2 regions of the Endozoicomonas gorgoniicola genome follow, and region 1 is predicted to be linked to the other one. Evidence: predicted binding sites of a transcription regulator. Region 1 holds the regulator's gene; the other holds the start of a gene.
The links. Region 1 encodes PhoB, which activates phosphate uptake and scavenging genes when phosphate is short. Its sites were predicted from a motif close to TGTCATANNNNTGTCANA; they were not measured.
Positions count from the first base shown of each region.

Region 2: the regulator PhoB is predicted to act here: its motif matches at 3,612-3,629, upstream of NX722_RS20290 (PstS family phosphate ABC transporter substrate-binding protein).

Region 1 covers NZ_JAPFCC010000001.1:5,209,050-5,217,145, reverse strand. Annotated here, with positions in the region: gene NX722_RS23365 (chorismate--pyruvate lyase family protein) at 90-650, shown strand; gene ubiA (4-hydroxybenzoate octaprenyltransferase) at 717-1,625, shown strand; gene phoB (phosphate regulon transcriptional regulator PhoB) at 1,762-2,451, shown strand; gene phoR (phosphate regulon sensor histidine kinase PhoR) at 2,485-3,801, shown strand; gene NX722_RS23345 (H-NS family histone-like protein) at 3,881-4,297, opposite strand; gene NX722_RS23340 (SpoVR family protein) at 4,671-6,230, opposite strand; gene NX722_RS23335 (YeaH/YhbH family protein) at 6,227-7,504, opposite strand; gene NX722_RS23330 (PrkA family serine protein kinase) at 7,584-8,096, opposite strand, start outside.
Region 2 covers NZ_JAPFCC010000001.1:4,487,736-4,495,831, reverse strand. Annotated here, with positions in the region: gene NX722_RS20300 (ABC transporter permease subunit) at 1-571, opposite strand, end outside; gene NX722_RS20295 (Na+/H+ antiporter family protein) at 1,081-2,403, shown strand; gene NX722_RS20290 (PstS family phosphate ABC transporter substrate-binding protein) at 2,475-3,395, opposite strand; gene NX722_RS20285 (ATP-binding protein) at 3,751-4,965, opposite strand; gene NX722_RS20280 (TRAP transporter small permease subunit) at 5,314-5,850, shown strand; gene NX722_RS20275 (TRAP transporter large permease) at 5,843-7,237, shown strand; gene NX722_RS20270 (acyl-CoA thioesterase) at 7,319-7,720, shown strand; gene NX722_RS20265 (response regulator) at 7,710-8,096, opposite strand, start outside.

The DNA.
Region 1 (8,096 bases):
CCTTGCTCTGCTAAAGAATCCTCCTACAGAACCCTGTCTCAAAGTGCTATTGTGTTCTGGATAGTCAGCAGATCAGTTGAATACAACCAATGCCGTTTATAGATTTTGCTCACCAGACCTGGCAGCCCAAACCCGTGCTGACCGATGAGTGTATGAGGAATATTCCGGAACCCTACAGAAGTTGGCTGCTTGATTCCGGATCTCTGACTCAGCGTCTGAAGTCTATGTGTACCAGACAGTTCCGGGTCAAAGTGCTGAGGCATGAATGGGGCATTCCTTCCCGTTCAGAGCTGGAATTTCTTGGGTGCCATCATGAAATGGCAAGCATTCGGGAAGTGTTACTCATTGTCGATGATCGCCCCGCTGTGTTTGCCAGAAGTGTACTGCCTGCCAGCAGCCTGACCGGGGTAAACCGGGAATTACTGGAGCTGGGAGAACGCCCGCTGGGAGAGTTTCTGTTTAATCAGCCATCACTTAAACGGGGGCAGATTGAGATCGATGAACTGCCTGCCTGCCAGTTTAACCTGCATTTAGATCGACCCTACTATGAAGAAAGTGCCTGGGGAAGGCGCTCACAGTTTTACCTGAATGGTAAAGCCATTTCGGTTTGTGAAGTTTTTTTACCGGAATATAATCCAGAGCTTATGTAAGAGTACTTATAGAAAGTCTAACCTGTTAGACTGAAACCCAAGCCAGTTGCAAAAATGACAATCATCATGACGTACCTTAAAAAACTGGCGGGGGACTTTTCCAACCTTCAATCTTTTTCTGCCCGCTACCCCCGCATAAAGGATTTTGTCCAGCTGTGTCGGCTGGATCGCCCTATTGGCATCTACCTCTTGTTATGGCCCACCCTTTGGGCATTGTGGATGGCAGCAGAAGGTCTGCCAAGCCTGAAAAACCTGTTAATTTTTATTGCCGGAGTGGTTCTGATGCGCAGTGCCGGCTGTGTCATCAACGATTATGCTGACCGCCACTATGACGGCAGTGTAAAAAGAACCTGCAACCGCCCTCTGGTAACGGGAAAAATCAATGAAAAAGAGGCTCTGCTCTTTTTCTCGCTCCTGGTCGCCCTGTCTTTTGTTTTGGTTCTTCTTACGAACCTTTTGACGATCATGCTCTCTCTGGGTGGGCTTGCACTTGCGGCTGTTTATCCATTTGCCAAACGTTTTACTCATTTGCCCCAGGTGGTTCTGGGAGCCGCTTTTGGCTGGGCTATCCCCATGGCCTACGCAGCGGAAAGTGGAACGATAAGCCAGATTGGTTGGTTATTGTTTCTTGGCAACGTGTTCTGGACAGTAGGTTACGATACTCAGTACGCCATGGTGGATCGTGATGATGATGTGAAAATTGGTATTAAGTCGACCGCTATTTTGTTTGGTGATCTGGACAACATCATTATCGGCATCCTTCAATGCCTGGCTCTTGGTACATTAGTAATGGTCGGTATTCAGGCAGGTCTTGGCCTGAGTTTTTATTGTTCTCTGGTAGTTGCAGCAGGGATGTTTGTTCATCAGCAGCTACGGACGCGAAATCGGGAAAGAATGGACTGCTTTAAAGCGTTTCTTAGTAACCATTGGGTAGGAGCCGTCATTTTCTTGGGCATTGCTTTTGGTTATGTTTAAGCCTTTTTTAGTTTCCATAAGATAGAGGTGTCATCTGTTTGTAACATTTGAACTGTGTAATGGCGCAAATGGGATTTTATCTGGCAAAACAGGCTGCCAGGTTCTGTAACAGATGAGACAGGAAAGGTGAACAGGCATGTCAGGAAGAACAATTCTCATCGTCGACGACGAAGAACCCATCAGGGAGATGGTCTCAGTCGCTCTGGAAATGGCGGGTTATAACTGTCTGGAGGCGGCTGACGCCAAACAGGCACACGCTCAGGTTATCGATCACAAGCCAGACCTTATTTTGCTGGACTGGATGTTGCCCGATATCTCCGGCATTGAATTTGCGCGTCGTTTAAAACGCAATGAGCTGACTTCTGAGATACCCATTGTCATGCTGACCGCAAAAGGCGAGGAAGACCATAAGATTCAGGGGCTGGAAACGGGTGCAGACGATTACATCGTCAAACCCTTCTCGCCACGGGAGCTGGCAGCACGCCTGAAAGCGGTACTGCGCCGTGCCGGTGGGCAGGACGCCCAGAGCCCGATTATTATTAAAGGCCTTGAGCTTGACCCTGTAAGCCATCGCGTCAGCATCAACGGCAACCCGGCAGAAATGGGTCCCACGGAATACCGTTTATTGCAGTTCTTTCTGACGCACCAGGAACGGGCTTACACGCGCGGGCAGTTGCTGGACCAGGTCTGGGGAGGCAATGTGTACGTGGAAGAACGAACCGTCGACGTACATATTCGTCGGCTGCGCAAGGCGCTGGGGTCAGACTATGAAGGCTTTGTTCAGACGGTTCGCGGTACGGGTTACCGATTCTCGGTAAAGGTTTAAGACAGTTTATTAAAATTCGAAAATAGAGCCGGAATGACCAGTATTACCAAATCTTACGTCCTGAGCCGAATGCTGTTACTTTCCGGTGTCGGCTTCTGCCTTGGCTGGCTTCTGGGCAATGCCTTTCTTGGGCTCTCCATCGTACTGATGACTTATTGCCTCTGGAGTGTTAAAGAACTGTTCCGGTTGCTGGACTGGCTCCATGCAGCCAAAGACCGCAACGAAGAACCGCCTGAAAGCAAAGGCTTATGGGGTGAGATATTCGACGGAATCTATCGCCTTCAGAAACACCATGGACGCGCCCGCCGTCGCCTTTCTACGGTTATAGACCGAATCCAGTCTTCCACTACCGCATTAAAAGATGCAGTCATTATGGTGGACCGCCATAACAACCTTGAATGGTGGAACCTTGCTGCGGAAGAGTTGTTAGGCTTCAAGACGCCCGACGACAAGGGACAACCCATCACGAATTTGCTGCGTGATCCACGTTTTGTGGATTATTTTGAGCAGGGGCGTTATCAAAAACCACTGTTGATTCCCTCACCACTCAATGATGAGTACCAGATTGAAGTCAATGTTACTGTGTATGGTCGTGGCAACCGCATGATCATTGTCCGCGATGTCACTCGCCTTATGCAGCTGGAAATCATGCGTAAGGACTTTGTGGCAAACGTTTCCCATGAACTCAGAACGCCACTAACGGTGATCTCAGGCTATCTGGAAACGTTGATTGACGGTGTACACGATCATGATCTTCCACCAATATGGAGCAAGGCCATGAACCGTATGCAGGAACAGTCACTGCGTATGCAGGGGTTGGTGCAGGATCTGTTAACGCTGTCCAAACTGGAAGCCGCTGAAATTGATGAGAACAGCGCTGTCAGCCTGCGACCGATGCTGCACGCCATTGTTGAAGATGGCAAGGCATTAAGTGGGGAAAGTCAGCATAAGATTTATCTGGAATGCCCGGAAGATGCCGAGCTGGGGGGGTGCGCCCACGAGCTGCGCAGTGCGTTCTCGAACCTGGTGTTCAATGCGGTTCGCTATACCCCGGCAGGTGGCAAGATTCATGTACGCTGGTGGCAGGATGAAGATCGTGGCCATTTAATGGTGGAAGATAACGGTATTGGTATTGATCCTATCCATATTCCCCGATTAACCGAGCGTTTTTACCGGGTCGATAAGAGTCGTAGTCATGCAACCGGCGGAACCGGCCTGGGGCTGGCCATTGTAAAACACATTATGCTGCGTCACGGCGGGCGGATCAGTATCAGCAGTCATCCGGGCAAGGGCAGCAAGTTTGTCTGTCATTTCCCCAAGAAACGGCTGATGATTTTAGCCGATGAATGAGTGACCAAAACGGTCAATAGTATCAACATAAAAAAGGGAGCAGAGGCTCCCTTTTTGCTGTCAGTAGCGGCTGAAAGAATTATTCAGCAACGCAATCCAGACGTTTTTTGCCAGTGCGATCCAGGTAAGCCTGGAAGTCTCGAGGCAGACGGCCAGTGGTTGCGCCTTGCCACTGAATGGTATCGCCTGCTTCAGTCTGATATTCAAAAGTGTACTTCTGAATATTACGACGCTTTTTAGGTAGTTCCACTTCCAGAGCACCCAGATCATCCAGAGATACGCCACGATCATTCATAATTTGTTTGATCGCTTCGATGCTTTCCATTTTGGCCTGGCGCTTTTCGTCTTCTTTATCGCGAGCTTCCAGCTTTTCAGCAAGAACGTCGTTCATGCGAGAAATGATGCGCTCAAGATCTTCAGCATGAACATCTTTGAACAGGGAACGAATACGGGTTTTGCTGCTCAGGCGATGTTGAATTTCTTCAAAAACGTTCATTTAAAATGACTCCCTCATCTGACTTAATATCCGAATTATGTTTGTACGGACTTGGGTATTAATCTAAGTGTCCTTATTTATACAGCAAGGTTTTAATTGATGGAAGTATTCAAGTCTAATTTACGAAATAAAAATATAAAAACATCTAATTAAATGAATACAATATAACCTTGCTGACTTAAAACGGGGGTTATCAATATTTTATTTATTCCCTGAATTGAGATTGTCTGCAAATTGTTCTTTTCCTGTAAATGGTATTCAAAAATTGACGGGAATCAATCGATGTAAGATTTCATTAACCTTTATAATCCAGCAGAGCGCCTGTGAAGTCGACGACTCTGCTTTGTCAGCAATAAAGATTCAATACTTTGATTTACTTATCTTTTGACGATGCGCTTTTTTCCGGACAGTGATAAGACTGAATCACTTTATCACCCTGACAGGTTTCCATGGTGACATCAAATTGCCACAACCGGTGAATGTGCTTTAACAACTCAGGTGTGGTTTTATCCAGCGGCCGCCCCTGATGTTCATAGTGCTTCAGTGTTAATGTCCTGTCGCCCCGGGTGTCGACGCTGTACACCTGAATATTAGGTTCCCGATTGCCCAGATTGTACTGGGCTGCCAGCGCTTCCCTGACCTCTTTATAGCCCGATCCGTTATGAATGGCATCCACCTCAAGATAGGACTTACTGTCATCGTCCAGCACTGAAAACAGCTTTAAATCCCGCATGACTTTTGGGGAAAGGAATTGCAGGATAAAGCTTTCATCCTTGAAGTTTTTCATGGCGAAATGCACGGTTTCGAGCCAGTCGCTACCAGCAATATCCGGAAACCACTCTCTGTCTTCATCCGTCGGGTCTTCGCAGATTCGGCGAATATCCTGAAACATGCTGAAGCCAAGAGTATAAGGGTTGATACCACTGTAATGCGGGCTGTCAAACGAAGGCTGGTAAATAACATTAGAGTGCGAGTGCAGAAACTCCATAATAAAGCCGTCCGTCACTTTGCCTTCGTTGTGCAGTTCATTCATCAGATTGTAATGCCAGAAGGTGGCCCAGCCTTCGTTCATCACCTGAGTCTGCCGTTGTGGGTAATAATACTGGGCAATTTTCCGGACAATACGCACCAGTTCACGCTGCCAGGTTTCCAGCAGTGGTGCGTGTTTTTCCAGAAAATACAGTACATTTTCTTCCGGATCTTTGGGAAAGCGGACTTTTTTCTTTTCCTCTTTCTCTTCTGCCTTGGGAATCGTACTCCAGATGTCGTTCAGGGTTCGCTGAATGTATTCAGCACGTTCTTCCTGACGGGCTTTTTCCTGTTCTGCAGACAGCGGGCGGGGTCGCTTATAACGATTGACCCCCTGATTCATCAGGGCATGACAGGCATCAAGAATTTCTTCGACCTTTTCCACTCCATACTTCTCTTCACACTGCGCAATGTAAGACTTGGCGAACATCAGGTAATCGATGATGGATTCAGCATCGGTCCAGGTCTGAAACAGGTAGTTACCCTTGAAGAAGGAGTTGTGTCCGTAACAGGCATGAGCCAGCACCAGCGCCTGCATGGTCACAGTGTTTTCTTCCATCAGGTAGGCGATACAAGGATTGGAATTGATCACAATCTCATAAGCCAGCCCCATACGCCCGCGCTGATAATTTTGCTGGGTATGCAGGAACTGTTTGCCAAAGCTCCAGTGGTTGTACATCAATGGCATGCCCGTGGATGAATAGGCATCCATCATCTGTTCAGAGCTGATGATTTCAATCTGGTTAGGATAAGTGTCCAGCCGGAACTTATCGGCGATACGTGCCAGTTCCCGGTCGTATTCCTCAATCAGTTCAAAAGTCCAGTCAGGACCAGTGGAGATGAACTGTTTCTCCTTTTCATCCTTAACGGCTTTATCATTGCTCAGGGCTGTATCATCGCTCATGCGTTTTCCTTCTTCTCAAACAGTCTCCGGAAGACCGGGAAAATATCTTCAGGCGTTTTAATCTGCTGCATGGCAAAATGATCCGGGAACTGCTCCGCCACTGATTCGTATTCCCGCCACAGGTTCTGATGCGCGCGATCCGTAATCTCCACGTAAGAGAAATACTGCACCTTTTGCATAATGGATTCGGTAAGAATTTTTGAGCAGACGCTGGAGTCGCCTTCCCAGTTATCACCATCGGAAGCCTGGGCAATATAGATGTTCCAGTCAGACGGACTGTAACGCTTGTCGATAATATCCCGGTTCATTTCCAGGGCGCTGGATACAATGGTGCCACCGGTTTCCCTTGAATAGAAAAAGTCATCTTCGTCGACCTCTTTTGCTGCGGTATGGTGACGAATAAAGACCACTTCAATTTGTTTGTAATTGCGTTGCAGGAACAGGTACAGCAGGATAAAAAAGCGTTTAGCCATATCCTTGATTTCCTGTGTCATGGAACCCGACACGTCCATAACACAGAACATCACCGCTTTATTGCTGGGACGTGGTACCCGGATACGATTGTTGTACTTGAGATCGAAATCATCAATAAACGGTAGCTTTTTCAGCTTACCGTTCAGCCGCTTGATCTCTTCCCGCAACTCAATAGCCCGTTCCAGGTCAGTCGCGTCAGGGCTGACTTCCATTTCCCTGAGTTCTTTTTTAAGGGCTCGAATTTCTTTTCGGCTGGAACCACCCAGAGCAATTCGCCGAGCGTGGGCAGAGCGTAGCGAACGAACAATATTTAAGCGATCCGGTGAACCTTCATTGGTGAAGCCTGCATTTTTGGTTTCATACTCTGTGGCGTCATGAAGCTGCTTACGAACCAGGTTGGGCAGTTCCAGATCGTCAAACATGTGAGAGAGAAACTCTTCATGATTAATCTGGAAGGTAAACTCATCCATTCCATCACCTGAATTGCCAGCCTTGCCAGAACCGCTGCCACGCCCTGCTCCACCATTGGGACGCTTGATACGATCACCCTCAACAAAATCTTTATTGCCAGGATGCACCTGTTTATAACGACCGCCCTGACCGTGCTGGAAATGGGGTTCGGATAAATCCTTGGTAGGAATAGTGACTTCACTGCCAGACTCAACATCTGTAATGGAGCGTTTATTGACCGCTTCAGAAACCGCTTTCTTGATGTGTTTGCGATAACGATCAAGAAAGCGCTGACGGTTAACCGTACTTTTGTTTTTTCCGTTCAGACGACGGTCAATGATTATACTCATCCACACGCTCCCTGTTTGTTAGTCGTACAACGGGGCAGCTTTCCTTCCTTTCCAGCTACCCCGCCTCATGACCTCACAGCTACTGAGACTTTCTTACGCGTATGTACCATTCAGCCAGCAGTCTTACCTGTTTCTCGGTATAGCCCCTGTTAACCATACGTTTCACAAACTCATTGTGTTTGCGCTGGTCGTCATTGCTGCTCTTGGCGTTGAAAGAAATCACTGGAAGGAGGTCTTCAGTGTTAGAGAACATTTTCTTCTCAATCACTGAACGCATTTTTTCATAGCTCGACCATGCCGGATTCTTGCCGTTGTTGTTTGCCCGAGCCCTTAATACGAAATTAACGACTTCGTTACGGAAGTCTTTAGGGTTGGCAATGCTGGCGGCTTTCTCAATTTTCTCCAGCTCTTCATTGATGGTGGCGCGATCGAGAATGTCACCTGTTTCCGGGTCCCTGTACTCCTGATCCTGAATCCAGAAGTCAGCGTAGGTAATGTAACGGTCAAAGATGTTCTGACCGTACTCAGAATAGGATTCCAGGTAAGCGGTCTGAATTTCCTTACCCAGAAAATCAATGTATTTCGGTGCCAG
Region 2 (8,096 bases), 720 kb from region 1:
CACTGAGGCTATTGTCTGATAGCGTCAGAAGCTGTTTGCCGTATGGGTACTCAACAACAGGCGTAATAACCCGCTGGTCATCAGGCCAGCTGATTTTATGCCCAATCTTGAAAACTATTGCCTGACCATTGCTTAATCCAGCCGCCATCAGGCTGGAATTCGCAGGGTCACTGGCCAGGGTTGTTACTTCTGTACCGGCAGGCAGAGGCAGATAAAAGCGCGAATTATTGTCGCCAGTTCGGGCTGAGCGAAAATCAAGCTCACCAGTACGGTTGATGCTCAGGGCTATCTCACCCTGTTCTTCCATGCTCAGATAGAGCGGAGGGTTGTCCTGATCAATACTCTGGGTCCATGTGCTTTGCGGGATAACCGACGCTCCCCTGAATAGTGGCGCTACTTCGTACACAAGGTAGAAAAATATAAGGGTTATGGCGGCAATAACCCCAAGCCCACCTACAGCAACAGCCCACCGGGCGATATTGTCTTTTAAAAAGCGCAAAGAGCGCTTTCTTCTCAGGGCCGGGGTGTTGAAATCGACACCAGGGCTGCTTTCTATCGTTTTTTGGTACATGGCTCTGGTCGCACGAATTAATGAGCGTAAGATAAAACGAACATGTGACAAAAATGTTACAACAGGAAAAAAAGTGAACTATCGTGTTGCCAGTTGTCAAAACATTCTGAATTCGCCCAAACTTTAATCGGTGCAAATATTACGTTTGCACCGAATTGGAAAAATCAGTATTTTAAGTAACTCGCGCTAAGGGCGCAGTACATTAATCGAGTCCTTTCATGTTAATAAAAGCCATGCTAATACAACAATTAAGCTCACAAAGTGGGCAATATTATCAGGAATATCTTACCTCCCTGCACTCCCACCGACATCATCACTCTCACCATTGATTCCCTCCGGGAACCCTTTCGTTATAACATTCTTTAGTCTGATCTTTTCTGTTTTGATACGGCTAAAACATTCAACGCCACAAAATTAGTCCATATTGGATAGTGGTTAAGTAAAAGCTGACTGCAATAAATAATATAAACAAACATTCAGTTAGCTGGAAATAACAATCAGGAAATTCAATGAACGCAGTAATTCTGGCCGTTACAGTGATGCTTGCGCTGAGTTTAATGCGCGTAAACGTTGTATTGGCACTGTTTCTGGGAGCCCTCACGGGTGGTCTGTCCGGTGGACTGGATATCCACGAAACCATAGCCGCTTTTTCTGAAGGTCTTGGCGGCGGTGCAGGCATTGCCCTGAGCTACGCCATGCTGGGTGCTTTTGCCGTTGCCATTTCACGCTCTGGCGTGCCTGAGTGGATGGCAGGCAAGATTATCAAAAAAGTGAAAAGTAATGCCAGGACAAATGGCAGAAATTCACTGAAGTATGGCGTGTTTGTCATGGTTCTTCTGATGGCATTTTCCTCTCAGAACCTTGTGCCTGTCCACATTGCCTTTATTCCAGTACTGATTCCACCGTTGCTGTCTGCCTTTAGTGCCATGAACATCGACCGTCGTCAGATTGCCTGCCTCCTGACGTTTGGTTTGACAGCCACTTACATGCTCGTACCTGTTGGCTTCGGTAATATCTACCTGATGCAGATTCTGGGTGGCAATCTGCAGAAAAACGGTCTGGATATCGACCTGAGCCTGATGCCTTCTGCCATGATGATACCAGTGAGTGGTATGTTCCTGGGCCTGCTGTTTGCGCTATTTGTCACCTATCGCAAACCTCGCTCCTACCACGTTGAAAAAAGCCAGCTGGCCCAGAACGAAGAAGTGACCCTGAACACAGCAAGTGTCGTTTCTGTCGTACTGGCCGTTGCTTCAGCACTGGGTATTCAACTCAGTACAGGCTCCATGGCTCTGGGTGCCGCTACCGGTTTCATCATTATGATTCTGGGTCGGGTCGTGTGCTGGCGCGAAGCGGATGACGTGTTTGCCCAGGGTCTGCGTATGATGGCAGCCTGTGGTTTTATCATGATCACTGCAGCCGGTTTTGCCGAAGTGCTGCGCACCACTGGCGACATTCCGGTTCTGGTGAATATGGTTCAGGATCTGGTTGGTGGCAGTCAGCCCATGGCGGCACTGATGATGCTCCTGGTTGGCCTGATGATCACCATGGGGATCGGCTCCTCGTTCTCCACAGTGCCAATCATCGCCACCCTGTACGTCCCTCTGGCTATGGCGCTGGGCTTTTCGCCACTGGCAACTGCTGCACTGGTAGGTACTGCGGGTGGTCTGGGTGATGCGGGTTCTCCAGCGTCTGACTCCACCATTGGTCCAACAGCAGGCCTGAATGCTGATGGACAGCACGACCACATTCGCGACTCCGTTCTTCCGACCTTCCTGCACTACAACCTGCCAATGATTATCTTTGGCTGGATTGCGGCAATGGTTTTGTAAAAACACTGAATAAAAAATCCCCGCACTGCCTCAGGTATGCGGGGATTTTTTATTTCAGCAGACTGGAGTGATCAGAGTTCCAGCGCACTCAGGTATTTTTCAACGACAGTGGTTGGCAGTGGAATATAACCATCCTTAACCACGACTTCCTGCCCCTGACGTGACAGAACCATCTTCAAAAATTCACGCTCCAGCGGAGGAAGCGCCTTGTTTGGCTGCTTGTTCACATAAACATAAAGGAAGCGAGCCAGTGGGTAGCTGTTGTTCACTGCATTCGCTGGCGTTGCATCAACAAAATCACCACCCGCTTTCTTCGCCAGAGGAACGGTACGGACGCTGGACGTCTTGTAACCGATACCAGAGTAACCCAGCCCGTTGATGGAGGCAGAAACCGACTGCACGACAGACGCCGAGCCGGGCTGTTCGTTGACATTGTTGCGGAAGTCGCCTTTGCACAGTGCCACTTTCTTGAAGTACCCGTAGGTTCCGGATACAGAGTTACGCCCATAAAGCTGGATAGAACGATTTTCCCAGGGGCCTCCCAGACCAGCCTGCCCCCAGGTAGTAATGTTCTGGTCGCCACCACACCGGCGGGTTGTGGAGAAGATGGCGTCCACCTGCGCCATAGTCAGCCCCTTGATGGGGTTATCCTTGTTCACAAAGACGGCCAGGGCATCAATCGCTACAGGAACCGGCGTAGGCTTGTAACCGTAACGTTTTTCAAAAGCTTCCAGCTCTTTGTCCTTCATCTTCCGGCTCATGGGGCCAATGTTGGAAGTGCCTTCCGTCAGGGCAGGAGGCGCAGTCGAAGAACCGGCAGCCTGAATCTGTACGTTGACATTCGGGTATTCGCGCTTGAAGTCTTCAGCCCAAAGGGTCATCAGGTTGGCCAGTGTATCGGAACCAACACTGGACAGGTTTCCGGATACACCACTGGATTTTTTATAGACCGGCATATCGGCGTCAATCTGGCTGGCCACTGCGGTCTGCATTCCAGCAACTCCTGTTACCAGAGCCACAGCAGTGATAAGCGCTTTCAGTTTCATTGGTTGGTCTCTCCTGAGAGGGTTCTTGTTATTCGTTGCGTTCTATTCCGCGTTTGAGACGATACAGACCCAACAGCCATGAACGGACTTGCCAGCTTCGCATGCAGGAACAAATGTTCATGGTAATAAAATTGTCTGATGGCTGAAATCATAGGGAGGGAATATGACAATTATGTGAACAGCAGGAAAACCAACGGTTAATCCTTGAATAATCGTTCGCTGCTATGAGACAGAGTTTAAATTACGTTGGGGTTGAGAGAGGAAAGGGCCACTCATGCTTTGATTCCCTTATGCTCCACCGCTAGCTGAAGAGCACATCGAATGGCACTGCAGTAATTCTGTCGCTTAGTTTCACGACTTTACTACCAGTGTATACAACTATCCCACGCTCAATTCCGCCTGTTTCGACTAGCTTATACAGAGTACCAAAATTAGCGCTGCTGATGCTCATACTCGATTTTATTTCTATTGCCGTGCTGCATTTGGGTCCGGATAGAATCACATCAACCTCATTTTTTTTCCGATCCCGATAGTGAAAAATCTGGTACTCATTTTCTGAATTTGTAATCTGTTTAAAAACCTCAGAGACAACAAACGTTTCAAAAACATTTCCTAGCAAATTCCTGTTTTTCACAAAGTCATCCGCAGTAAGCTGACGGGTAGCGCATAATAATCCCGTATCTAAAAAATGGACTTTCGGAGCCTTGGTTTGCCTCTTTAACTCGTTTGCATGCCAGACCGGTATTTTTTTCACCAGAAACATACTTTCCAGGGCTGATAAGTATTTGGTAACTGTCGCGGCACTAAGGCCGGCTGACCGCGATAGAGCGTTTATATTCAGCACAGAGGACGTCAGTGCGGCCAAAGCTGTGAACATTTGCGTCAGTTCTGCTGCTTTTGACAGCTCAAAAACTTGCGTAATGTCACGATTAATCAATGCAGTAGAGTAGGCAGAAAACCATGCTTTTCGCCGTCTTTTTATGCGCTGTGATATCTCCGGATACCCACCCATCGTAATTTTGTCAAATAACTCTTCCTGACTGGTAGTACCTTCAATCTCAGTAAAATCGTTTGATTCCAGCCTTTTTAGAAATGAACTGGTTCCGCCTGCCAGCTCTGACTGTGAAAATGGCAGCAACGTTAGAAATTCAATCCTGCCAGCCATAGAATCTGACAACCGGGGTACTGCAAGCAGGTCTGCAGATCCGGTTAGTACGAATGAGCCTGGCTGCCGATCTTCATCAACCAGCAGCTTTATTGTGGCCATTATTTCCGGACAACGTTGGATCTCATCTATGATCGCTGGCTTTTTTAGTGTCCTGAGAAGACCTTGAGGATCAGTCTTAGCCAGCATCAAGCTATCTTCATCATCTAGCGTGATATAGCTTGCATTTTTGACTATGTGTCTGGCTGTAGTTGTTTTACCTGATTGCCTTGGGCCAATAATAGCAACAACCGGAGTGTCGGTGAGAGCATCTAAAATCTTGTTTTCAATGTCTCTTTTTATGTATGCCAAAGCTTAAGACTCCAAAATTCAGGCATTTAAATAGTTAATTCTGAGTATAGTGACAGGGGTAAAAAATACAAATAATGTGGGGTAAAAAATGAAAATAATGTAGGGTAAAAAATATAAATATATTAGGGTATAAAAAGTAAATAGGGCAGGGTATAAAAATTAAATAGGGCAGGGTAAGGAATAACCCTCTCCCTCTGCACTCAAAAAACAGTGGCGATAAGATTACAGCGAGGGTGATGGGGATGTATAGACTTTTTGTAAGTAGAGCCTGTCCATCGTTTTGCAGGTTCAGGCTGTGGCTGGGTATAATCCAAAACCACCATAACAATAATAAGTCAGGGGAATCTCATGAAATCCGGCTGGATTGTGCTGCACAAAGTTGTAGCCGGGATCGATCAGTTGACGGAAAAAACCGGTCAACTGATCAGTTGGTTTAATCTCTTACTGGTTCTGTCCGTCTGTCTTGTGGTTTTGCTGCGTTACTTTCTTAATGTTGGCTCTATTGCCCTGCAGGAAACCGCCATGTACTTCCATGCGCTGATCTTTCTCGGGGCCAGCGGTTACACCCTTAAACACCAGGAACACGTCAGGGTTGATGTATTTTACCGGCGCCTGTCGCCAAAAGGTCAGGCTCTGGTGAACAGTATGGGTACGCTATTTCTGCTCATTCCTGTTTGCCTGTTTATTGGGTTTATGAGCTGGGAATACGTAATGCAGTCCTGGAGCATTATGGAAACCTCCACGGACCCGGGAGGCTTGCCTGCTGTTTTCCTGCTGAAAAGCCTGATCCTGTTTCTGGCCTTCACCCTGTTTTTACAGGGTATTGCTGAACTCCTCCGCTCATTAATGCTACTGGCTGACGTACAGGAGGTGCAGCATGGCTGAATTAATAGCTGAGTTTATCCCCCTGGTTATGTTCGCCTGTGTCTGCGCTGTGCTGATGATTGGCTATCCGGTCGCTTTTTCCCTGGCAGGTACCGCCCTGATTTTCGCAGCCATCGGTACACTAACAGGACACTTTGACGACTCTTTCCTGACAGCCTTACCCAGTCGTTTATTTGGCATTGTTGGCAACCAGACGTTACTGGCGGTTCCACTGTTTGTTTTTATGGGCGTCATGCTTGAAAAGTCCAGAGTTGCAGAAAACCTGCTGGAAAGCATGGCCCGGCTCTTTGGTCAGCTGCGTGGGGGACTGGGGCTTTCCGTAACAGTGGTGGGTATGTTGTTAGCAGCCAGTACCGGTATTGTCGGTGCCACAGTGGTCACTATGGGACTGTTATCGCTACCGACCATGCTGCGCAGAGGCTATTCTGCCCAGCTGGCTACCGGCACCATCTGTGCGACTGGCAGCCTTGGACAAATTATTCCTCCTTCCATTGCACTGGTTTTGTTAGGGGACGTGTTGTCCACCGCCTATCAGCAGGCTCAGCTGAATATGGGAATTTTCTCTCCCAAAACCGTATCGGTTGGCGACCTGTTTGTGGGGGCACTGATTCCGGGACTGTTGCTGGTTCTTGCTTACTCGGTGTATATCATGGCCGTGGCATGGCTGAAACCTGAGTCAGCACCTGCGTTAACCGATGAGGAGATTAAACAGTTTGATGAAGGCAGCCAGACCCCATTGTTGATGACGCTGCTGCCTCCGGTGCTGCTGATTATCGTTGTACTCGGGTCTATCCTCACAGGCATTGCCACACCAACAGAAGCTGCAGGCGTCGGCGCTTTGGGCGCTATTGCCCTTGCAGCTGCACGGCGGCAGATTCATCGTGAGATTCTGCATGAAGTGGTGACCTGTACCACCAAAATCACCTGCATGGTGTTCCTGATTCTTATCGGAGCGTCGGTGTTCTCGCTGGTGTTCCGGGGGTTTGGTGGTGAAGAGCTGATTCAGTCTCTGTTTAAAAGCCTGCCCGGCGGTGTTTTCACAGCGGTACTGCTGGTGATGGTGGTCATGTTTCTGCTCGGCTTTATTCTTGATTTCATTGAGATCACCTTTGTTATCGTGCCAATGGTGGGGCCCGTCCTGCTGGCTATGGGTGTAGACCCGGTCTGGCTTGGCATTATGATTGCTGTTAACTTGCAAACCTCTTTTTTAACCCCTCCTTTTGGCTTTGCCCTGTTTTACCTGCGAGGGGTTGCTCCAAAAGAGGTGGCAACAGCGGATATCTACAAAGGCGTAGTGCCTTTTATCGCCATTCAGCTGATTATGCTGGTCGCATTGGCAGTCTGGCCACAGTTGGCCACCTGGCTGCCAGCACACATCTATGGCTGATGCGCCATAAAAACAATTTTTGTTAAAAGAGCAAAAGCTGAACCCGCAGCAGACAATAAGAAGAAGACCGGGAGAGAATGAATGAATCTCGTGAACGATGACAACCCAGTACCTCAGGGGGAACTGACTCTGAAGGTACTGGCAGATAACCAATCCACCAATCACACCGGCGATGTATTTGCTGGCTGGGTAGCGATGAATGTCGACCAGGCTGGAGAAATTCAGGCCAGAAAAGTTGCCAAAGGCAGAGTCGTTACCGTCAGCATTGGTGCTATGAGCTTTATGCGGCCGGTACAGGTTGGTGACATTATTGGCTTGTACAGCCGGGTAACAGAAGTGGGCAAAACATCCATCCGGGTGATTGTGGAAGCCTGGATAGAAAACGACAACGGCGACTCTGTTTCACAGAAAAAGCTGACAGAAACCTCAATGGTCTTTGTGGCGGTTGATGGCTCAGGCAGTACTCAACGCATTAACCGTTGAGTTTGTCAGACCAGCGTTGTAACAGTCCGGTCATTTTATCAACCGTCACGGGCTTGTCGATGAAATCATCCATGCCGGCCTGTTGAAAAGCCTGCTGGTCTTCATCCGTAACGTTGGCGGTAAAAGCAATAATAGGGATCTGGTCATAAGACTGGCCGGATGCCCTGATGGTTCGGGTGGCTTCCATGCCATCCATAACCGGCATGATGCAATCCATCAACACCAGGTCGAATGACTCCTGCGCTACTTTCTGAACGGCAGCTTCTCCATTTTCTACGATGATCACAGAGCAACCCAGTTTTTTCAGCAGTGCCTGCGCCACCATCTGATTAACCGGGTTGTCTTCTGCGACCAGGATTTTGAGTTTAAAGTCAGG